Regions from separate parts of the Micromonospora sp. C97 genome, predicted to be linked through region 1. Evidence: riboswitches for the same ligand, from Rfam matches in the RefSeq annotation. Region 1 holds a riboswitch; each other region holds the start of a gene.

Region 1 (5,400 bases):
GGCGGTCGGCGCGGACGGCGGGTTGTGGAACCAGGCCCGCTGCCCGAGGTACCAGATCGCCGTCCAGTCGCCCTGCCGGCCGGCCAGCGCGTACGTCTGCCCGGCGGAGGCCCGGGCCCCGTGGTCGGACACGGCCATCGTGTTCGGGGTGCCGTCCGGGCGGAGCGCGACGTCGTTGACCAGCGGCGCGTCCGCGGACGGTGCGCTCCGGAGCACCACCGCCGAGGAGCCGCGCGGTGCGCACGGCACGCCGGCGGTGACGCAACCGGTGAACGCCGGCTGGTTGGTGGCGTAGTCGGGGTCGATGCGGACCAGCCCGGTGGCCGGGGTGCCGGTGTCCAGTCGGGGTGCGTGCAGCAGGTCGAAGTAGTGCGTCCAGTCCCAGTACGGCCCCGGATCCCAGTGCATTCCCCGCACCGTCGAGGCGACGGTACCGGGCACGTTGTCGTGGCCGATGATGTGCTGGCGGTCCAGTGGGATGCCCAGCCGCAGCGCCAGGTGCCGGACCAGCTTCGCCGAGGTCCGGTACATCGCCTCGGTGTACCAGGTCCCCTGCGCCGCGAAGCCTTCGTGTTCCAGCCCGATCGACTTCGCGTTGACGTACCAGTTGCCGGCGTGCCAACCGACGTCCTTGGTCTTCACGTGCTGGGCGATGTGCCCGTCCACCGAGCGCAGCGAGTAGTGCCAGCTGACGTAGGTCGGATCCTGGACGAGTTGCAGGGTCGTCGCCCAACTCGCCTCGGTGTCGTGGATGACGATGTATTCGATCTTCTGCCGGGCGGGCCGGTCGGAGAGGTCGTGGTTGCCGTAGTCCCCGTCGCCGAACGCCTCGTAGGGTGCCGGGATCCACTCGCACGAGATGGTGCGGGGGCACTCCACCCCGTCCGGGCGGGCCAGCCGGCGCAGGCCCAGCCGGTCCAACCAGGAACGCTCGGGCCGTACCGCGCGGGCCGGCAGGGTGATCCGCTGGCCGTCGTCGGTCACCCGGGACTGGCCCGCGCCGATGGTGGTGAAGACCTCGTCGGCGAAGGCCGCGGCGGCGTCGGCGCTGTCCGCGCCGGAGTAGCGGGCCACCGCGCCGTACCAGGCGGCCGGGTTGGTGTCGGCGCCGACCGGGGCGTCCAGCTCCCGTTGGTACGCGCTGAGCAGCGCCGCCCCACCCCGGATGTTGAGGCCCGCGTCGGTGCGCAGTGCCTCGGGGGCGACGCCGGTCAGCGTGGCGGCGGCGTCCACGGTCTGCAACGCGGCGGTGGACGGCGCGGGGGCCTCGACCGGTCGGGGCGCGGGCACCCGGGCGGGACGCGAGTCGTCGCCGCGCGGGTCCTCGGCACCGGCGTCGTGGTGACCGCGCCCGGGTAGGGCGGCCACGTGCCGGGCGTCGGTCAGGTGCATCGGGCCGTAGCCGCCACTGGTGCTCGGTGCGCCGGCGTTGGTGTCCCAGCGGGACTCCAGGTAGGAGACGGCGAGCAGCACGACTGTCGGCACCCCGTACTCGGTGGCCGCGGCGGCGTACTGCTGCTGACGGTCGGTGGTGGACGCGGCGGCGGCCGGGCCGACGGAGAGTGGCACCGTGGTGGCGGCGGCGACCACGGCGGCGGCGAGCAGTGCGCGCCAGCCCGTCGACAGGGTTGGATGGTGCATCGAACCCCCTAGATTCTCGCGGAGTGAGGTCAGGTCACCATCGCGCCGTCCGGGAGGTCAGGTCAATACCTTTCCATCTATCGAAGCGTGGGGAAAGAATTCTTCACACACGGTCGGTGACCTCGTCCAATCGGTACGGAGTGTCACGGCCGTGCGGGTTGCGGATCGGTAACAAGCGTCTCTACTCTGGTCATTCGTCGGGCCGACAGCAGCTCCGCCCAGCCCGGGCGGTAACGGACCGACACCGCCGAGTCGTTTCCGAGCGAACCGGGGACCCAGGTCCCTCGGGGTGAATCCGCAGCCACTGCGGTAGGGCGCCGACTTCCCGCCCGAACCCGTCAGCTAACCCGGTAGGCGGTCAGGAAGAAGGAGTACGGAACCCCGGTGGCACTCCATGCCCCGCGGCCGTCGTCCGAGCGGTCGGCATCAGCCGGCCCGACGTCGATCGTGCCGCGCCCACGCTGGTCCCGCTTCACCACCGCACTCGCCGCCCTGGCCGGCGTCGCCGTCGTCCTGACCGGCAGTGCCACGGCGGCCCACGCCGACCCGTCGGTCGCCGAGATCGAGCGCCAGATCGACGCCGACTGGAACAAGCTCGAACCGATCATCGAACGGCACAACGCCACCCGCGCCGACCTCGCCGCGAAGCGCAAGCAGGCCGACGCGCTGGCCGCCCGGATCACCCCGCTGGAGCGCCAGGTCGACGCCGCGATGGACAAGGTCAGCGCCCTGGCCGTACGCGCCTACAAGGGTGAGAACGTGTTGACCGTCAACGCGGTGCTGGGCAGCCGGTCGCCCAGCGAGGTGGTCGGCCAGCTCGAGATGCTCGACCGCTTCGCGCACAACCAGCAGAAGGACGTACGCGAGGTCGCCGACCTGCGCGACCAGCTGGCCGCGCAGAAGGCGCCGCTGGACGAGATGGTGGCCCAGCTGACCCGCACCGAAGCTCAGCTGGCGGCGAAGAAGAAGCAGATCAACGAAGAGATCGACCGCCTGCAGAAGCTGCGCCTCAAGGTGTACGGCAACGGTGGCGGTGGCCCACTGCGCCCGGCGCCCTGCCCGGGCAGCTACCCCGGCGGCGGCGCGGGCACCGCTGTCAAGTTCGCCTGCGCCCAGATCGGCAAGCCCTACGTCTGGGGTGCCGAGGGTCCGAACTCGTACGACTGCTCCGGGCTGATGCTGGCCGCCTGGGCGAAGGCCGGCGTGTCGCTGCCACACAACGCCGCCGCGCAGAGCCGCGTCACGAAGAACGTCAGCAGGGGCGACCTGCGCCCCGGCGACCTGGTCTTCTACTACAGCGACATCCACCACGTCGGCATGTACGTCGGCGGCGGCTGGGTGGTGCACGCCTCGCAGGCCGGTCAACCGGTCAAGATGAAGAAGGTCGACGACGGCCCGATCCACAGCTACGGCCGACCGGGCTGACCCGGGTGACGAGAGGGCCCGCCGCGATCCGTCGCGGCGGGCCCTCGTCGTCGTGGTTCAGCGGGTGGGCCAGGTGCGCCAGTGCTGCCAGGCGCGGCTCGGCGTCGGCCCCCGCTGGCCCTGGTAGCGCGAGCCGTAGACCACCGAGCCGTACGGGTGCTCGGCCGGCGAGGAGAGCCGGAAGATGCAGAGCTGCCCGATCTTCATGCCGGGCCACAGGGTGATCGGCAGGTTCGCCACGTTCGAGAGTTCCAGCGTCACGTGACCGGAGAAGCCCGGGTCGATGAAGCCGGCGGTGGAGTGGGTGAGCAGCCCGAGCCGGCCCAGGGAGCTCTTGCCCTCCAGTCGGCCGGCGAGCTGGTCACCCAGCGAGATGACCTCCAGCGTCGAGGCGAGCACGAACTCCCCGGGGTGCAGCACGAAGGGCTCACCGTCGGGGACCTCGACCGCCGAGGTCAGGTCGTCCTGCTGCATGGCGGGATCGATGTGGGTGTAGAGGTGGTTGTTGAAGACCCGGAACAGCCGGTCGAGTCGGACGTCGATGCTGGACGGTTGGACCAGGGTGGGCTCGAACGGCTCCAGGCCCAGCGTGCCGGCCTTGATCTCGGAGACCAGGTCGCGGTCGGAGAGCAGCATCGGACCACCATAGCCGCGTTGCCGAAAGTGCCCGGATTCGGTGCCGGTGACCAGCGCGTCGAGGTCGCTGCTCGTACATTTGTTCGATAGAATGCTCACATGGCTTCCTGGTCCGAATTCGCCGCCGACGAGCCCCGACTCGCCGACGGGATCCGCGTTCTCCTCCAGCAGTACGGGCCGGGCTTCGGCTATCTGGCCACGGTCCGCGCCGACGGCGGGCCCCGCGTCCATCCGGTCTCCCCGGTCATCACCGCCGAGGGGCTGTTCTGCTTCATCATCGACTCGCCCAAGCGCCGTGACCTCGAACGGGACGGCCGCTACGCGCTGCACTCGTTCCCGGCCGAGGAGAGCGACGACGAGGCATACGTGGCAGGGCGGGCCCGTCCGGTGACCGATCCGGTCCGGGTGGCGCAGCTGGCGCAGAGCGCCCGCGCCGAGCCGCAGGTCGACTGGCGGCTCTTCGAGTTCACCATCGACGTGGCGATGCTTACCCGCCGTGAGCAGCACATCGCGGGCGTTCCCGGCCTCGCGCCGGGTCGGCCGGCCGTGCGGGTCTGGCTCGACCCAAACGCCCCGTCGGCGGTGGCCACCCCGTTGGCCGTCCCGCCGACGCGCCCGACCCGCCTCAGCCGTGACGTCCAGTGCACGGCCGCCTGACCACGACTGGAAGATCATCGGTGTCGGCTCCGTCCTCACGGAGCCGACACCGGGCTGTACGTACGCCCGCCGCCGGCACCCCGCATGATCAACTCGGTTTCCGTGAAACCGCGGTATCCCGGCGCTTCGGACGCCCCGATTTTCAGCAAGCCGAGTGGATCAACCCGGGTCGGCCAGGGTTGTGCGGTATGCGGACACCCGCGGCTGGCGGGGGTACCTGGGTGCACGGGCTCGACGACTCGGGTACAGTGGTGCCGCTTGCGGGTGTAGTTCAATGGCAGAACATCAGCTTCCCAAGCTGACAGTGCGGGTTCGATTCCCGTCACCCGCTCCACGCGAAGGGCCCTGGTCAGGACGAGAGTCCCAGCCAGGGCCTTCGACGTTTCTCAGGCCACGAGCACCCGGCGGACCATCCACGGGCCGGTAGCCAGAAGGTCGAGCGGACACCGTGCCGATAGGCCCACGACGAGATCCGGGCGGCCCGGCCGCAAAGGCCGGACCGCCCCGGTGCGCCGAAACGGCGCCGAGGAATATCAGCAGGTCTGGATCCAGCGTGATCTGACGCCCGCGTCCAGCGTCACCTCGTCACCCGTAGCTACGGTGACCCAGTCGGTGTGGCCGTAGTTGGCGCCACCGGTCTCGTTCCAGTAGTAGATCAGGTCCGAGTCGATCGAGTCGATGAACTCGTGCGGGTCGTACACGTGAAACTGCACCCGGTAGGTGCCCGGGCGGACGTACGCCGTGAAGGTGCCGTCGGGGTTGATGGTGGTCAGCCCGCCGGAGCCGGACGAGCCGGGTTGCGTCGCCACCTCGATGCGGTAGATCCCTTCGTAGCCGACCGGGGCGCCCACCTCGCACGTGTCCCACACGCGGTTGTTGTTGCCGTCCACCCAGACGGTGCCGCGGACGATCGCCCCCTGCTCGACCGTGACGGTATGCCGCGCCGTGTTGTTCTCCAGGGTCGTCTCCGGCAACGTCGTCGCCGCGGTCGCCTCCATCGTCACGACGTCGCCGACGGTGGTGGAGGTGAGGATCCCGCCG
Region 2 (5,400 bases), on a different contig from region 1:
CCGACCTGGACCGGGCACCACGCCGACGCCGACTACTGCTCGCTGCCGGTGGCGGAGAGGCTGCTGCAGCGGCTGCTGGAGCGCGGCGCGACGGTGATCCTGCGGGCCCACCCGTACACCGCGCAGAACCCGGCGTCGGCCCGTCAGCTGGGCCGCCTCACCGAACTGCTCGTCGTCGACCGGGCGCGCACCGGCCGCCAGCACGTGGTCGGCGCGGCGGCTCGGGAGCTGAGCCTCACCGAGTGCGTCAACTCCTCCGACGCGCTGGTCTCCGACGTGTCCGGCGTGATCTCCGACTTCCTCTACTCCGGGAAGCCGTACGCGGTCACCGACATGGGTGGCGAGGGCGAGCGGTTCGTGGAGCGCTTCCCGTTGGCCGGGTCCGGTTACGTGCTGCGCCGGGACATGTCCAACGTGGACGACGTGCTCACCGCACTGCTGGACACCGACCCGTTGGCCGAGGCCCGCTGGGCCACCCGCCGCCGCTACCTGGGTGACTTCCCCGCCGAGTCGTACGCCGAGGCGTTCCTGGCAGCCGCCCGGCGCGAGCTGGCACCGGCCGAGACGCTCACCGCGTCCACCCCGGCATAGCCGCTCAGCGGTACGGGTCGAGCAGCGCCAGCACGGCCGCCGGGTCCTCCACGTGCGCGTTGTGGCCGAGGCCGGGCAGGGTGGCCACCGGCACGCCGTACTCCTTGAGCTGTTCGTCGGTGACCATCGGATCGTGCTCCCCGCGCGCCAGCACGACCGGCGCGTCGGTCGCCGCCAGCAGCGCGGCCAGGTCGGGCTCGCCGACGGCGAACGCGGTCGGGTCCATGGCGAGGCGCCACCGGCCGTCGACCTGGCGCAGCCCGGCGTCCACCACCGGGTCGTCCGGCGGCACCAGGCCGGCCAGCCCGGAGACCCGCAGGTAGCGGCGCGCCGCCTCGGCGCGGGTCGCGAACCAACTGATCGGGCGGGCGGCGAGGTCGGCGGCGCGGGTCAGCTCGTCGGGTGACCAGACGGCCTTGATGCCCAACCCGACCACGGCGTCCACCGGCGTACCGGCGGCGCGGGCGGCCAGCGCGAGGCCGACCACCCCGCCCAGCGAATGTCCGAGCACGACGAGCCGGTCGCCGGGCGCCAGGCCGCGCGCTATCCGGTCGGCGAACCCCGCGAACGTGTACGACTGAAGCGGTGCCGCCCAGCCGTGGCCGGCGAGGTCCGGTGCCAGCCACCGCCCCGCCCAGCGCTGCTCCAGCAGAGGCGCCCACGGCAACCAGACGTCCCCGGTCGTGCCCATCCCGTGCAGGAGCAGCAGGACCCGCCCGCGACCGGCTTGACCACCCGATTCATCCACCACGGCCGCAGTCTCCCACGGTTCACGGCCTGGTACGAGAGCCGTCATCCACGCCGCCCCCACCAAAGAATGATCCACTGTAGAGTTCCGGGCCGGACGGACAGAGCCACCTGTCGATTCCGTCCCGAGGGGAGCCACTGTGTACAGGATGTACGGGTCGGCGCTGGTCGCGGCACTGGCAGCCGTCACGCTCGGCGTACCGCACCGGGCGTCCGCGACGCCATCGGACGTGGCCGCACCGAACGGCGCAGCGGTCACGGCGGCCGACCGGGTGCTGCGGGTCTACAACAACAACATCGAGAACCTGGTGGTGAACAACTCCGACGGGAGCTGCACCCGGATCTCCGGACCGGACCACCTGACCTCGATCCTGGTCGACGACGCCGGTCGCACGGGCACCAGCGGCGTGGTGGCGCCCGACATCCTGATCGTGCAGCAGGTGCGCGGCACCGGCCAGGCCGAGGCGTACGCCGACCAGCTGTCGGCGAAGTTCGGCTACCCGGCGGGCAGCTACGGGGCGATCGTGGCGTGGGACGACCCGGAGCCGTGGGGCAGCACGCACAAGTGCAGCTCGCAGTCGCTCGGCGACCTGAAGAAGAAGCAGACCAACGCCATCCTCTGGAACAAGCGCACGCTCAACCTCGCCAGTGGCGACATCTCGAAGTACTGGAGCGCGGGTTGGCTCAAGCCGGGCACGGCGTACGCGAACGGCGCCGGGTGCACGCTGTACAAGCCGCCGAACAGTGACCCGGACAGCACCGACTACTACAAGTGGAAGCGGACCAGCGCGATCGCGGCGCGCTTCACCATCAAGGCGACCGGCACCAGCGTGTTCGCCGCGACGATGCACCTGCCGCAGGAGAACCGGCAGAACGCCTGCGCCGGTGACGGCGACCGGGGCATCGCCAACAGCGGCATCCACCTCGGTGCGGACGCGACCACGCTGCTGAACGCGTCGACGATCCGCGTGGTGGGCATCGACGCGAACCGCACCGGCATCGCCCCCGGCACGCTCAGCGGCTACGGCATGACCGGGTACGGGTCGGCGGCCACCAACGGTTCCAGCAAGATCGACTACTTGTTCGTCAGGGGCAGTGTGCAGTCGTCCGCCGTCGACCACACCGTGGTCGGGACGAAGTCGAACCACAAGGCGTTGTACGGCTTCATCACCTACTGACCGCACCGCCGAAGACGCCGCGGGCGCCGGCCCCTTGTGGGGGACGACGCCCGCGGTCCTCGGCGTGCCCGGGTCAGGCGGAGTAGCCCCGGCTGGTGATCCAGTTGGCCAGGTCGATGGTGGTGATCCAGTACGACGGGTCGGCCGCGTTGGCCGAGTCGGCGATCCGCACGGTGCGACCGTTGTCCTTGTAGCCCACGACGGCGATGTAGTGCCCGCCGCCGTAGGAGTGCCAGCCGCCGTCGGTGTCGGTGGCGTCCCCGACGACGTTGGCCACCACGCCCCGGCCGTCGGTGATGGCCTTCACCACGTCGGCCTGGAGGCGGTCCATCTGCGCCGGGCTGGGCGCGCTGGGGAACATCCGAGTCCGGTACGGGGAGCCCTTCACCTCGGCGTTGAGCACCCGGGTGGTGTCCTCGGCCGAGTTGGTGCCCATCTCGGTGGTGCCCAGCTCGGCGCCGAGCTCCTCCTGGGTGCGGTCGATGCCGGCGGCGCTGAGCGCGTTGCGGGTGGCCGCCGGGCCGCAGTTGTAGTAGGTGTTCTGCGCCTCGTAGTCGTAGTCGAGCACCTTGGTCGCGGGCGGCTTCGGGGGCGTCGGCTTACGGGTGAGGTCGGGGTTGCTCTTGGCCTTCGCGGCGGGGGACGCGGCGCTGGTGGCCGGCGCGGCGGTGGTCGGCGCGGCGCTGGCCGAGGGGGACGCGTCCCGAACGTCGCCACGGGAGGCGGCGACGTCGCTGCGCATCTCGGCGACGGTGGTCGCGGTGCGCTGGTCGGCCGGGGCGTCGTCGGCGGTGGTGAGGAGGGCACCGCCGGTGGTGGCGATGGCGAGAGCCGCGGCGGAGGCGACAACGATCTGGTACGGGCGCTCGGTGGCGAGGCGGCGGAGCTGACGCTGCAGGGTGTGCTTCACGGGGTCCTCCACGGATCGGGGGGAGAGCGGCACACCGGGCCGGACCGGTATCCGGGCAGGCGCCAGCGCGCGGACCGTGGTCCGCGGATGGTGAACCGCTCAGGGGAACGCCCGGCGTGGCCGGGCGGGGAAGGCGATGACCCGGGGGGTCAGCTCACCGTCACTGGACGAATGAGCGGGTGCACCGCCGCGCCGTGGAGGCGAGGGAACAACCGAGGGGTGGAAAGGTGCTGCACGAGGATGGGACTCCTTCCGACACCGCCTACCGGGTTAGCTGACGGATTCGGGCGGGAAGATCGCCCTACCGCGGGCCGTGGCTCGCGGATTCACCCCGGACTTACTGATGGGTCCCCGGTTCGTTGATCACGATTAAGCGGGTCGATGCGGCGTCGCGTCTTGCGATCGGTTACCGCATCGGACAGGACGACAGTACTGGCGGCTCCGCGCCCTGCCAAGCCGGGTTCACCTGCGTAAACCTCAATCGGCGAGGCAATTTCTGCGCGTATTGCCGATGATGTGACTCGATGGGACAACCGGTTACGGGCGCGCCTGCGGGCGACAACCGGACAGGCGACGAAGAACGCGACCATAATCGCGGGAACAATGGCGCGGCTCGTGCCGGACGTCCGATTTCACAATTGCGTGACCGGCCTCACATCACAGATCGGGCTCAACCCGCCCGGGCCGGTCGCCACCGTGCCACGACGGCCGGGCGCAACGCCCCCGCCACCGTCCGGCGGGCGGCCACCGGGTGCGGGCGCAGCCGGGCCGCCGCCGCGTACGCCTCCTCGGCGAGGGTACGAGCCGACTCGGCGGCCAGCTCCGCGTCACGCCAGGCGGCCCGCTCACGGACGGCGGCCGCCTGGTAGTCGGCCAGCCGCGCATCCCGGACCACCCGGCTGATCAACACCTCCTGCTCGACCGGGTGGCGTCGGGGATCCCAGCCGTGCCGGTGCCCGAACACGTCACCGAGCTGCACCATGCTCAGGTCACCCCGCCAGTACGCCGCCATCGCCGCCCGGTGCAGATAGCGCTCCCGGGCCGCGTACTCGGCGGGGGTGTGCGGGGTCCGTGGGGTGGGCAGCGCCCCGGCGCCCGCGAAGCGACGCGCGGCGGTGTCCGCCGCGTCGTACCCGGTCCAGGCCCGCTCCATCTGCTCCTGGGCGCTCAGCCAGGCGGCACGTCTCCGCCTGGCTGTCGTCGCCGCGCCGGCCGCGGCGACGGCCACCTCCTCGGCGTAGCGGCGCAGGTCGGCAGCCTCGGCGGCGGCCACCTCCCGGGCGGTGGGCGCTGCCGGGAGCGGGTCGTCGGCGGGCCGGTCCCGTTCGGGGCGGGCGGCCAGCACGGTGAGCAGGCCCAGGGTCAGCAGGACCAGGGTCGACCAGATGGCGGCGGCTCGCGGCACCTCGGTCACGAACTGGTAGAAGACGGCGGTCTCCATGGTCGGCACCTCGGGGAGAGAGCAGTGCGATGGGGCCACACCGGCCGGCGGGCCACGGCGGGCCACCGGTCGGCGGGTGGGAAGCGGGTGGGGCGACAGGCGCGGCGGCGGGACGATCGTCCCGGTGGCTCAGCGCCGGGGTGGGGCCCGGCAGGCCCGACCGCTCGCACTGTCGACGAGGGGCAGCCGGTCGGACTCCGCCGCGCGGACCGGAAGCACGCCGGTCGCGGTGACGCAGTGCTCCTCGGGGAGCGCCCCGGGCGAGTCGACGGCCCAGGCGGGAACGCCCTCCTCGACGGCGTCCGGTGGGATCGCCGCTGCCGGGCGCGCCGCAGCGTGCGCCCCGACGTGCCGACCGGAGGCCGCCAGCGGCCCGGCGGCGACGGAGGCCGACACCACGCTCGACGGTGGCACCGGGCTGGGCGTCGACGCGGCGGCCGTGGCCGGGCCTGCGCCGAGCGCCAGGGCCGCGACGACGGCGAGGCTGGTCAGCACCCGCGTCGCCCAGCGCGCCACCCACCACAGCGGACAGG
Region 3 (5,400 bases), on a different contig from region 1:
CGCCAGGCACCGTCACCAGGCCGGTCACCCCGTGCTCGCCCCGGGTCAGGGTGCCGGTCTTGTCGAAGAGCACCGCGCCGACGGTCCGCATCCGTTCCAACGCCAGTCGGTCCTTGACCAGGATCCCGGACCGCGCGGCGAGCGCGGTGGAGAGCGCGACGACCAGGGGGATGGCGAGACCCAGCGCGTGCGGGCAGGCGATCACCAGGACGGTGACCGCACGGACCACCGCCTCGTCCGGCTGACCGAGCGCGGTCCAGACCAGCACGGTCAGCACGGCGGTGCCGGTGGCCAGGTAGAACAGCGCGGCGGCGAACCGGTCGGCCAGCAACTGGGCGCGCCCACCCGAGCCCTGCGCCTGCGCGACCATCCGCTGGATGCCGGCGAGGGCCGTCTGCTCACCCACCGCCTCGACGCGTACCCGGATCGCCGAGTCGGTGGCGACGGTGCCGGCCACCACCCGGTCGCCCGTCGACCGGACGACCGGTCGCGACTCGCCGGTGATCATCGACTCGTCCAGCTCGGCGCCGCCCTCGACGACCCGACCGTCCGCCGGCACCCGACCTCCCGGCCGGACCAGCACCACGTCGCCGATCCGCAGACCGGCCACCGGCACCGCCTCGACCCGACCGTCCGCCGCCACCCGTTCGGCCTCGTCCGGTAGCAGCGCGGCCAACGCCGCCAGCGCCCCCCGGGCCTGCCCGATGGCCTTCATCTCCTGCCAGTGCCCGAGCAGCATGATGGTGACCAGCGCGGCCAACTCCCACCAGAAGTCCAGGTCGAACGCGCCGACGCTGGTCGCCAGGGACGCGGTGTAGGCGACGGTGATCGCCATCGCGACCAGCAGCATCATCCCCGGCGCCCGGTCCCGCACCTCCCGGACCGCGCCGACCAGGAACGGCCAACCGCCCCACCAGAACACCACCGAGCCGAGCACCGGGCCCACCCAGGACCGGCCGGGCACGTCGTCCAAGGCCAGGCCCAGCTGGTCCGACACGAGATGACTCGTCAGCACCACCGGGACGGTCAACACCAGGCAGACCCAGAACCGGCGGCGGAACATCGCCGGATCGTGCCCGGCGTGCTTGTCGTGCCCGGAATGATCGGAATGCCCGGCGGGCCTCTCGTGCGGCACCGGTCCGGCGTGCCGATGGTCGGGGTCGGACGGCGACGGAGCGGGCATAGCTCCAACATGCCGGTCCGAGGGCCGCCACGCGAGCGATTCGGCCACCGACACTCCGCCACGACCTGCGACCCCGCCACCGGCTGGCTAGCATCTCCCCCGATGGCCCTCCGGATGCCGCCGCACAGTCGGGCACTGTCGCCGCCACGACGTGACGTCGGCTCCGACCGGCCGGGCCGAGCACTGACCGTCCGTGATCAAGCGGTCGTCAGGCAGCGAATCGTCCCGCCGACCGCCGCGTTTCCACCGAAACGGTGAACCGCCCGGCTCGCTGACCCGTACCCCGCACCGGATCGTTGGGAGTCTCGCCTTGGGTTCCGACCACACCCGCCCGGCTCCGTCCGCCCCACCGAGGGTGCGACGGATCCTCGTCGTGACGGTGGTACCCCTCTTCGTCGCCACCGTGCTCGCCGCGGTGCTGCTCTGGCCGCGCGGCGGGTCACCGCAGACCGACGGCGGCGCTGACGTGCCGCGCTACCCCGGCACTGTCACCCGGGTGGTGAACGAGCCGTGCCCGCCGGCGCCGTCGGTCCCCGAGGGCACCCCGAGGGTCGGCAACGGACGGTGCGGCACCGTCGACGTCCGGGTGGACGACGGGCCGACCGCCGGCCAGCAGGTACGGACGCCGGTGCCGGACGGTCCCGGCGCACCCCGGGTCGAGGTCGGCGACGAGGTCATCCTGGTCGAGCTGACCGATCCCACCGATCCCAGCACCAGCAACTGGAACATCGCCGAGCACCAACGCGGCACCCCGATGATCTGGCTGGCGGTGGTCTTCGCGGCCGCGATCGTCGCGTTCGGTCGGTGGCGGGGTCTGGCAGCGCTCGCCGGACTGGCCGCCAGCTTCGCCATCCTGCTCACCTTCGTGCTGCCGGGTATCGGTGCCGGCAGGTCACCCCTGCTGGTGGCGGTGGTCGGCGCCGCCCTGATCATGTTCGTGGTGCTCTATCTGACGCACGGGGTCACCGCACAGACCTCGGTCGCCGTGCTCGGCACCCTGGGCAGCCTGGTGCTGACCGGCGTACTCGCCACCATCGCCACGGCCGCCACCCACCTCACCGGCTTCGGCAGCGAAGACGCCACCACCCTGTCGATGTTCCAGGGCGACGTCGACCTGCACGGACTGCTGCTCGCCGGGATCATCATCGGATCGCTCGGGGTGCTCGACGACGTGACGGTCACCCAGGCGGCCACCGTCACCGAACTGGCCAACGCCAACCCCGGCCTCACCCGGTTGCAGCTGTACCGGGCGGCCACCCGGGTCGGCCGCGCGCACATCGCCTCCACTGTCAACACCATCGTTCTGGCGTACGCGGGCGCGTCGCTGCCCCTGCTGCTCCTGCTCACCGCCGACGCGCGACCGATCGGGCAGATCCTCACCAGTGAGTTCCTCGCCCAGGAGATCGTCCGTAGCGCGGTCGCCACCCTCGGTCTGATCGCCGCCGTGCCGCTGACCACCGGGCTGGCCGCGGTGGTGACCGCCGCCGGGCGTACCGACGCCGTGCCGCCGGCCGACGCTCCCGCCGCGCGCCCCCAGCCGGACCGCAGCGAGGCACTCGCCGCCCTCAGCTCACCGCGAACGGCCGGCTCCAACGAGCCGGACCGGCAGCGGGCCGCACCCCCACCCGAGGCCGCCGACCGGTGGCCGGAGTCGAACAGGAGCACGGATACGGCATGGTGACACTCCTCAGCGTGACCAGATCGGGCAACCACCCTGAGAACCACGTCACTGGTCACTCAACGCTATGGCGAAATGACGCTTTTGGTCGGCATCCAGGCGTAGCTCAGCCGGTCGACTCTCGGGTAACCTCGCTGCCGGTCACCGATGAAGGCGCGAAGCGGCGCCTGCGGTGCCACCGCCCAATCGCCAACCGGCGAGCCGGGGACCCAGGTACGTGGGGTGAATCCGCGTCAGCGGTAGGGGCCGCTTCCGCCCCGAACCCGTCAGCTAACCCGGTCGGCGGTCGACGGAAGGGAACATTGTGACGGCACCCCTACGCCGCTGGTTGACACCCGTGGTGGCCGTGATCGCCGCACTGACCGTGTTCGCCGGGCCACTCCCGGCGCACGCCGCCCCGACGAACCCCACACCGTCCGGGCACGAGGAGGACGGCGAGCCCAAGCTGCTCAACGACGTCATCGAGCAGGCCAACCGCGACTACTCCGCCGCCAAGTCCAAGCTGGACAAATCCAAGAAGCGGCAGAGCGAGTTGGCGGCCGAGGTCGACCGGGCCAACGCCGACCTGGCCGCACTGGCCCCGCAGGTCGGGCAGATCGCCGCCCAGGCCTACCGGACCGGCCGGATCGGCGCGATCGCGATGCTGCTGGAGAGCGACGCCCCCGACTCGTTCGTCCAGCGCGCCGCGGTGCTCGACGAGATGAACATGGTCAACGAGAAGAAGCTCTCCGAGGTCAACGAGGTGAAGGCCCGCGCCGAGCAGGCCAAGCTGGCCCTCGACACCGAGGTCCGCGAGCAGCAGAAGCAGACCGCCCTGATGGCGAAGCGGAAGAGCGAGGCCGACAAGGCGCTCTCCCTCGTCGGCGGCAAGGGCTTCACCGGCGGCCTGGTGGACGCCACCTCCCCGGTCGCGAAGATCGGCCCGGGTCGCACCGCCGACGGCGACTGGAAGCCCCAGTCGTGCAGCGAGAACGACCCCACCACGTCCGGCTGCGTCACCCCCCGCACGCTGCACGCGTACAAGGAGGTCAAGCGGGCCGGCTTCAACCGGTTCGTCGGCTGCTACCGCCCCGGCGGGCCGTGGGAGCACCCGAAGGGCCGCGCCTGCGACTGGTCGCTGCAGAAGAGCGGCTTCTCCCCGTGGCACAACAACGACACCCGGACGTACGGCAACAACGTCGCCGCGTTCCTCATCCGTAACGCCGACCGGCTCGGCATCTACTACGTGATCTGGAACCGGCAGATCTGGTTCCCGGCCACCGGCTGGAGTTCGTACAGCGGGCCGTCGAACCACACCGACCACGTCCACATGTCGCTGCTCTGACCCGTACGACCCCGGTTGAGGGCCGTTCCGCGTGACGCGGAGCGGCCCTCGTCATGTCACACGGTGGCAGGGGCAGCCGGGTCGGCCGGGGTGTCCAGCGTCGCGAAGCCAGCCGGCACGGCGGCAACCGGGCGTACCGCCCCGGCGGCCAGCCGGTAGGACATCCCCACCACCGCGCACCGCCCCCGGGCCACCTCGTCGGCCAGCACCGGGGACTGCCCGAGCAACGTCTCGACGGTCTGTGCGATGTGGATGTCGACGATGCCGTCGATGTCGTCCACGCCCTCAGCCTCGGCCCGGCGAAGGCTGGGCAGCACGGCGTCGACCACCGCGCCCAGGTGGCCGCTCGGCGCGGTGCCGGTCGCGGCGGACTCCCGGGCGGCCTGCACCGCACCGCACAGGTCGTGACCGAGCACCACCACCAGCGGAGTGCCGAGCACTGTCACCGCGTACTCGACGCTGCCGAGCACCTCCGGGCCGGCGGTGTGCCCGGCCGTGCGGACCACGAACAGGTCACCCAACCCGCGGTCGAAGATGATCTCGGCGGCCAGCCGGGAGTCGGAGCAGCCGACGATCACCGCGAACGGGTGCTGCCCGTCGGCGACGGCGGCCCGGTGCCCGGCGTCCTGGTTGGGATGGTGTGGCGCGCCGCCGACGAAGCGTCGATTGCCGGCGACCAGTTCGGCGTACGCCCGGCTCGGCTCACTGAGCACTGGCGCTCGATCGGTGGTCCGCTGCGTACCCGGCTGACCACCGGCGTTCCCGGCATGACTCATCCCGCACCTCGTCTCGACGCATCTCACCTGGTCAGACCGACTTTCCGCCGACCGGGCGGCGGGCGCTCAGTCGCGCTCCACCGTCACACGCACGCTAAGATGCGTCAAGGTATGCGTGATTTAGATTTCATACGTTGACCCCGGTCGCCCCCTGGGCAACCCTCCCAGGGCGGGGCGGACAAGACTCTCCGCGAGCAGGCGGACATCCGGAAGGGCGGTCAACGATGGCGAGCACTGTGACGGGCGACACCGACGGCGGGCGGAACTGGACGTTCCTCACCAATCACGGGCACGTCCTGCTGGCCATCGCCCGCAATCCCACCGCCCGGCTACGCGACGTCGCGGCCGAGGTCGGGGTCACCGAACGCGCCGCGCAGGCGATCGTGGCCGACCTGGAGGCGGGCGGCTACCTGCACCGCACCCGCGTCGGACGACGCAA
Region 4 (5,400 bases), on a different contig from region 1:
GTCGACGATCTCCTGCCGGGAGCCGTCCCGGCGATCGTGCACGTACCCGCCGCTGCCGGAGTCGCGGACCACCACCTTGAGGTCCACGCCCTCGCTGACCAGCAGCGGCTCCAGCACCTGGCCGATCTCACCACCGAGGGCGGTGCAGAGCACCACGTCGACACCGAGGGAGATCACCATCCGGGACTGCCAGACGCCCTGCCCGCCGGGGTGCAGGTGCAGCTCGGGGTGATCGTTGGGCTGGTCAACGGTCACCGTCAGCTGTGGAGTGGGCGCGAAGACCATCACGTGCCCGCTCATCGGTTGTCCCCGTACAGGTGGCCGCGCTCCGGCATCTTCGGAAGATTTCGCACTAACTGAGCTTAATGGGGCAGATGGTGGCGGCTCGCCGCATCGGCCCGGCCCGGCGCGGCGTCGGGTGCGATCGGGCGTTGCCAGCCGGACATCGGTACGGGACGATCGGGCGACCAACGGCGGCGGGAGACGGTGTGCTCAGCAGCGATACCTTCAGCTACACCGTCCAGGCCCGGAGTTCACCAGCCGAGGCCGCGGCGCTGCTCAGCGACCTGACCCGGCAGGGCGAGCTGCATCCGCTGATCGTCCAGGTCCGCCGGGTGCCGCCCCGGCCCGGGGCCCGGGCCAGCTACACGATCAACGACCGGTTGGTGGCCGGCCCGCTGCGCTTCCGGACCACGTACCACGCGGACGTGCTGATCAGCGAGACCGACGAGATCGTCATGGTGGCCCGCCAGTGGCCGGCGACCACGGTGCGCAACCACACCCGACTGCGCGCCGAGCCCGACGGCCTGGTCCGCATCGACGTGGAGATCACCCTGACGGCGCCGACGCCGCTGTTCCGGTACGCGTTCCGCCAGGCCCGAGCCGCCCACCTCGCCCTCGCCACCCGGCTGGGCGCAGCCCTCGACCGCACCGGCGAACCCCCACCGCCCTCGGCCTGACCCTCCGCCCCGCCCTGCGCCCCCGCCCCGGCCCGCCACCCCGCTTCATGATCGTGCTCAATCCAGGATGTAGTGGCCTCCTGTCGCATCGAGGCCACTACATCCTGGTTCGAGCGCGATCATGGGTGGGCGCCGGCCACGCGCGATCATGGGTGGGCGCCGGCCACGAGCGTCATGGGTGGGCGGGGGTCGTTAGGGCCGTGCGGTGGCGCGGCCGCGGCCGGCGACGGTGGCTGCGGCGGTGCGTCGGCGGCCCCACGGCTTGTAGGTGGAGAGCACCGTCGCGATGATCATCAGGCTGGTCGACACGGCCGGCGCGATGACCAGGTCGGCGCGATCCCGGGCGGGCAGGGCGGCGCCGACCGCTCCGGCGTGGCGCAGGTTCGGGGTGAGCAGGAACAGCACCAGCCCGACCATCACGGTGGTGAGCACGAGCTTGACCAGCACCCAGCGGTGCCGCAGCAGGCCCCACGGGGTGAGCAGCGAACTGGCCACTCCGATCAGCCAGACCAGGACGCTCAGCGGCGCGAACAGCACCGTGCCGATCAGGGCCGTGACCGGGTAGACCACCGCCGGGTCGGCGCCCCGCTGCACGGCGATGCCGAGGGTGAGCAGCACCAGGTCGGTGCCGAGCCAGCCGAGCGAGGTGACGAGGTGCAGGGTGAGCAGCGCCTTGCGGGTGGTGGGTCGGATCCGAGGCATACCGCGATGCTGCCCGCCGGCCCCGGCCGGGTCGTCCGCCGAGCGACGACATCAGGGGTACGCCCGGCGACGTAGCCGGCCCCGGACGCGGGTGATGCCTGTGAGTCATCACGATGACTCACAGGCATCTCCACGCGTGGGTCAGTAGACCGACAGGTGTACGTGGTTGGTGTGGTCGGTGGACGGGGTCCCGTGCGCCCCGCTGTACGACTTCCATCCGCTGCTGGGCAGCCAGATCTGCTTGTACCAGATCACGTAGAGCACGGCGAGCCGGTCCGCGTTGCGGATGAAGTACGCGGCCAGGTTGTTGCCGTAGGTCTTGTCGCCGCCGGTCGCGGCTCCGCCGAAGCCGCCCTTCTGTGCGGCGAAGTCGCAGGCCCGGCCCTTCGGGTGCTCACCGGAGCCGCTGGGGCGGTGGCACGAGACGTACCGGGTGAAGCCCGCCGCCTTGGCCTGGTTGAGCGCGTGCAGGGTACGGGGGGTGATGCAGCCGCTGGCCGGCGTGGGGTCGTTCACGCTGCACGACTCGGAAGGCCAGGAGCCGTCGGAGTTGCGCGGCGCGGCCGTCGCGTTGGCGGTGGAGGTGCCCCGGTTGGAGCCGGTGTCGGCGGTGCTCTGTGTCTTGGGTGTGGTGGCCACGGTCAGGGCCCGTTCGGCCTGTTCCTTGCGCTTGGCCATCACCGCGACCTGCTTGCGCTGTTCAATGATCTCGCCGTCCAGTGCGACCCGGGTGCGGGTGGCCTGGTCCTTGCTCTTCAGCAGGTCGCGCAGCACCCGGTCCTCGTTGGCGGCCACCGCGTCCAGGGCGGCTGCCCGGTCCATGAAGCCTTCCGGGGTGCTGCTGTTGAGCAGCGCCGACATCGCGCCGAGTCGTCCGGTCCGGTACGCCACCTCGGCGATCTCGCCGACCTTGCCGTTGCGCTGGTCGATCTCGACCTCGATGGTCTTCAGCTGGGTGGTGAGCTGCTTCTGCCGTTGTACCGAGGTGTCCAGGGCTCGCTTGGCGTCCAGGTAGCCCTTGCTGGCCGCCTCGAGTTGGGCGCGCAACGCCGGGGTGCCGCCCTCCTCGTCGGAGTCGGGTGCGGCGGCCCGCAGGCCGGTCGGGGGAGCGGCCGAGGCGGTGCCGGCCGGAAGCGCGACGCCGAGGGCGAACATCGCGACGATCAGGGCCGCCAGTCGGGCGGCGGGTGGTCGTGCTGGTGCCACTGCGCATGTCCTTCCGTCAGCCGCCGACCGGGTTAGCTGACGGGTTCGGGACGGAAGATCCCTACCGCTGACGCGGATGCACCCCAGGAACATGGTTCCCCGGTTCGCCCGGTTGGGCGATTAGGCGGCGACCGCCACCGGCGCCGGGAGGCGCCGCCTGGTGGAGGCCGGGACCGAGCCTACCGGTGCCGGTGGGGCCGCTGCAGCCAATGTGACGGACGGTGCGTGCGTCACCACGGAAAATTACCTTAAAAGTGAGCAATGCTCCGAAAAGGTCGTCACCACTCGATGGAGCCACACGCGCCGGAGGCGGCGCCCGGCTCGATCTGCAACGTCGCGTGTTCGATGCGGAAGTCGTCGTGCAGGGCCGTACGCGCCGCGGTGAGCACCGCGCCGACCTCCGCCCCGGGCGCCATGGTCAGGTGTGCGGAGGCCACCTCCATGCCCGAGGTGAGCGTCCAGACGTGCAGGTCGTGCACCTCGACGACGCCGGGCACCGCGGCCAGCCGATCGTGCACGGCGGTGACCTGGAGGTGCTCCGGGGCGGCCTGCACCAGGATGCGGATAGCGGCGCGGGCCAGCCGCCAGGTGCGCGGCAGGATGAACACGCCGATGGCGACCGCGACCAGGGGGTCCGCCCACCACCAGTCGGTGACGGTGATGAGCAGCGCCGCCCCGATGACGCCGACCGAGCCGAGCAGGTCACCGAGCACCTCCAGGTAGGCGCCCTGGAGGTTGATGCTCTCCCGGGCCCCGGCGCGCAGCAGGGCGAAGGCGGCGATGTTCGCGAGCAGACCGAGCACGGCCACCGCGAGCATCGGGCCGGCGATGACCTGGTGCGGGTCGCCGAACCGACGGATCGCCTCGATCACCACGTAGATCGCCACGCCGGAGAGCAGGACGGCGTTGGCCAGCGCGGCGAGCACCTCGAGCCGGTAGAGCCCGAAGGTGCGCTGCGGGTCGTTGGTGGCCCGCCGGGTCGCCGTGATCGCGGCGAGCGCCATCCCGATGCCGAGCACGTCGGTGAACATGTGCCCGGCGTCGGAGAGCAGGGCGAGTGAGCCGGTGTGCAGGGCGGTCACCGCCTCGACCACCATCAGGGTGGCGAGCAGCCCGAACGCCGCCCAGAGTCGACCCCGGTGCTGGTGTGCGGCATTGGCGACGGACCCATGGTGGTGGTCATGACCTGCGCCCACGAGATTCACCTTCCGCCGCCGGCCGGGACCCGGTCAAATGTATGCTCACATCGCTATGTGTGCAAGTGTACGGGTGATGCCTCGCGCTGGCGGCGGTCCGCGCAGGTCAGCCGGTCGGGTCGATGGTGGTGAGCCGCTGGGTGGCCCGGGAGAGCGCCACGTACAGGGTGCGTACCCCGGCGCCCGGATCCGCCCGGATCTCGCTCGGGGCGACCAGCACCACCGCGTCGTACTCCATGCCCTTGGCCTCCAGGCTGGTCACCACCTGCAACCTGGGCGCGCCGAGCGCGCCGAGCCAACCGGCGACCTCGTCACGGCGGGGGACCGGCGTGATCACCCCGACCGTGCCCTCCACCTCGGCCAGCAGGCCGGCGGCGGCCTCGACGGTCGCGGTCTCCAACCCGGCGGCCGGCACCACCAGCTCGACCGGTTCGACCCCGGTGGAGCGGACGGCGGTCGGCAGCGGCAGGTCGGGGTAGAGCCGGCGGATCTCCGCCGCCGCCACCGCGAAGATCTCCGACGAGTTGCGGTAGTTCGTGGTCAGCGTGAACTCGTGTCGCTTACGCCGGCCCAGCGCCTGGTCCCGGGCTCGGGTCAGCTCCTCCGGGTCGCCGGTCCACGCGGTCTGCGCAGGGTCGCCCACCACCGTCCAGGAGGCCAGCCGGCCACGGCGACCGACCATCCGCCACTGCATCGGCGAGACGTCCTGCGCCTCGTCCACCACCACGTGCGCGTAGTCCCGGTAGTCCTCCGGCCGCTCCCGGGCCGCCGCGCGGGCGGCCCGCTGCCGTTCGCCGAGGGTGCTCAGCTCGCGGACACCACCGGCGAGCTGGAACGGATCGCGTCGCGCCTTGGCCGGCTGCGCGGGCTTACCGAGCAGCGCGTCCAACTCGTCCAGCAACGCCACGTCGGCGATGGTCAGCCCGGCCGAGTCCAGGTTCCGGTACGCGGCGGTGAGCAGCCGGATCTCCGCCGAGGAGAGGATTCCCGCGGCGTACCGGCGCAGCCGGTCCGGCTGCGCCAGCCAACCGAGTACGTGCCGGGGGTGCAGTCGGGGCCACCACGCCTTGAGGAACTCCCGGAACTCCGACCGCTCGGCGATCTCCGCCTCGAAGGCCGGTTGCTCCGGCAGTCGACCGCTGCTCAGCTCACGGGCCTGCGCCCAGAGCGCCGCGAACACCCCGTCGAAACCGGCCCGGCGCACCTCGTTGCGTCGTGCGCCGCGGTGCAGCGCACGGTCCCGGATCCGGTCCAGCGCGGCCCGGTCCAACCGCAGCAGCGTGCCCCGGTAGAGCAGCCGCAGCTCACCCGGGCCGCCCGGCACCGCGTCGCGGGCC

The links. A riboswitch is a leader RNA that binds a small molecule or an ion and turns the genes downstream of it on or off. The one in region 1 is predicted to bind cyclic di-AMP.
Region 2: another riboswitch for cyclic di-AMP. It lies ahead of KBX26_RS12775 (C39 family peptidase); the one in region 1 lies ahead of KBX26_RS33070 (NlpC/P60 family protein).
Region 3: another riboswitch for cyclic di-AMP. It lies ahead of KBX26_RS06495 (hypothetical protein); the one in region 1 lies ahead of KBX26_RS33070 (NlpC/P60 family protein).
Region 4: another riboswitch for cyclic di-AMP. It lies ahead of KBX26_RS11805 (hypothetical protein); the one in region 1 lies ahead of KBX26_RS33070 (NlpC/P60 family protein).

Annotation. Positions count from the first base shown of each region.
Region 1 covers NZ_JAGPXU010000019.1:41,736-47,135, forward strand. Annotated here, with positions in the region: gene KBX26_RS22445 (N-acetylmuramoyl-L-alanine amidase) at 1-1,641, opposite strand, end outside; cyclic di-AMP (ydaO/yuaA leader) riboswitch at 1,877-2,012, shown strand; gene KBX26_RS33070 (NlpC/P60 family protein) at 2,026-3,066, shown strand; gene dcd (dCTP deaminase) at 3,124-3,702, opposite strand; gene KBX26_RS22460 (pyridoxamine 5'-phosphate oxidase family protein) at 3,802-4,359, shown strand; tRNA gene KBX26_RS22465 (tRNA-Gly) at 4,620-4,693, shown strand; gene KBX26_RS22470 (DUF11 domain-containing protein) at 4,893-5,400, opposite strand, start outside.
Region 2 covers NZ_JAGPXU010000007.1:69,835-75,234, reverse strand. Annotated here, with positions in the region: gene KBX26_RS12790 (CDP-glycerol glycerophosphotransferase family protein) at 1-591, shown strand, start outside; gene KBX26_RS12785 (alpha/beta fold hydrolase) at 596-1,342, opposite strand; gene KBX26_RS12780 (hypothetical protein) at 1,479-2,516, shown strand; gene KBX26_RS12775 (C39 family peptidase) at 2,590-3,438, opposite strand; cyclic di-AMP (ydaO/yuaA leader) riboswitch at 3,671-3,812, opposite strand; gene KBX26_RS12770 (hypothetical protein) at 4,097-4,867, opposite strand; gene KBX26_RS12765 (hypothetical protein) at 4,997-5,400, opposite strand, start outside.
Region 3 covers NZ_JAGPXU010000003.1:30,286-35,685, forward strand. Annotated here, with positions in the region: gene KBX26_RS06485 (copper-translocating P-type ATPase) at 1-1,183, opposite strand, end outside; gene KBX26_RS06490 (YibE/F family protein) at 1,494-2,864, shown strand; cyclic di-AMP (ydaO/yuaA leader) riboswitch at 3,031-3,161, shown strand; gene KBX26_RS06495 (hypothetical protein) at 3,166-4,185, shown strand; gene KBX26_RS06500 (carbonic anhydrase) at 4,242-4,961, opposite strand; gene KBX26_RS06505 (MarR family winged helix-turn-helix transcriptional regulator) at 5,186-5,400, shown strand, end outside.
Region 4 covers NZ_JAGPXU010000006.1:148,659-154,058, forward strand. Annotated here, with positions in the region: gene KBX26_RS11790 (1-phosphofructokinase family hexose kinase) at 1-300, opposite strand, end outside; gene KBX26_RS11795 (SRPBCC family protein) at 489-959, shown strand; gene KBX26_RS11800 (hypothetical protein) at 1,152-1,661, opposite strand; gene KBX26_RS11805 (hypothetical protein) at 1,803-2,867, opposite strand; cyclic di-AMP (ydaO/yuaA leader) riboswitch at 2,873-3,004, opposite strand; gene KBX26_RS11810 (cation diffusion facilitator family transporter) at 3,146-4,063, opposite strand; gene KBX26_RS11815 (AAA family ATPase) at 4,170-5,400, opposite strand, start outside.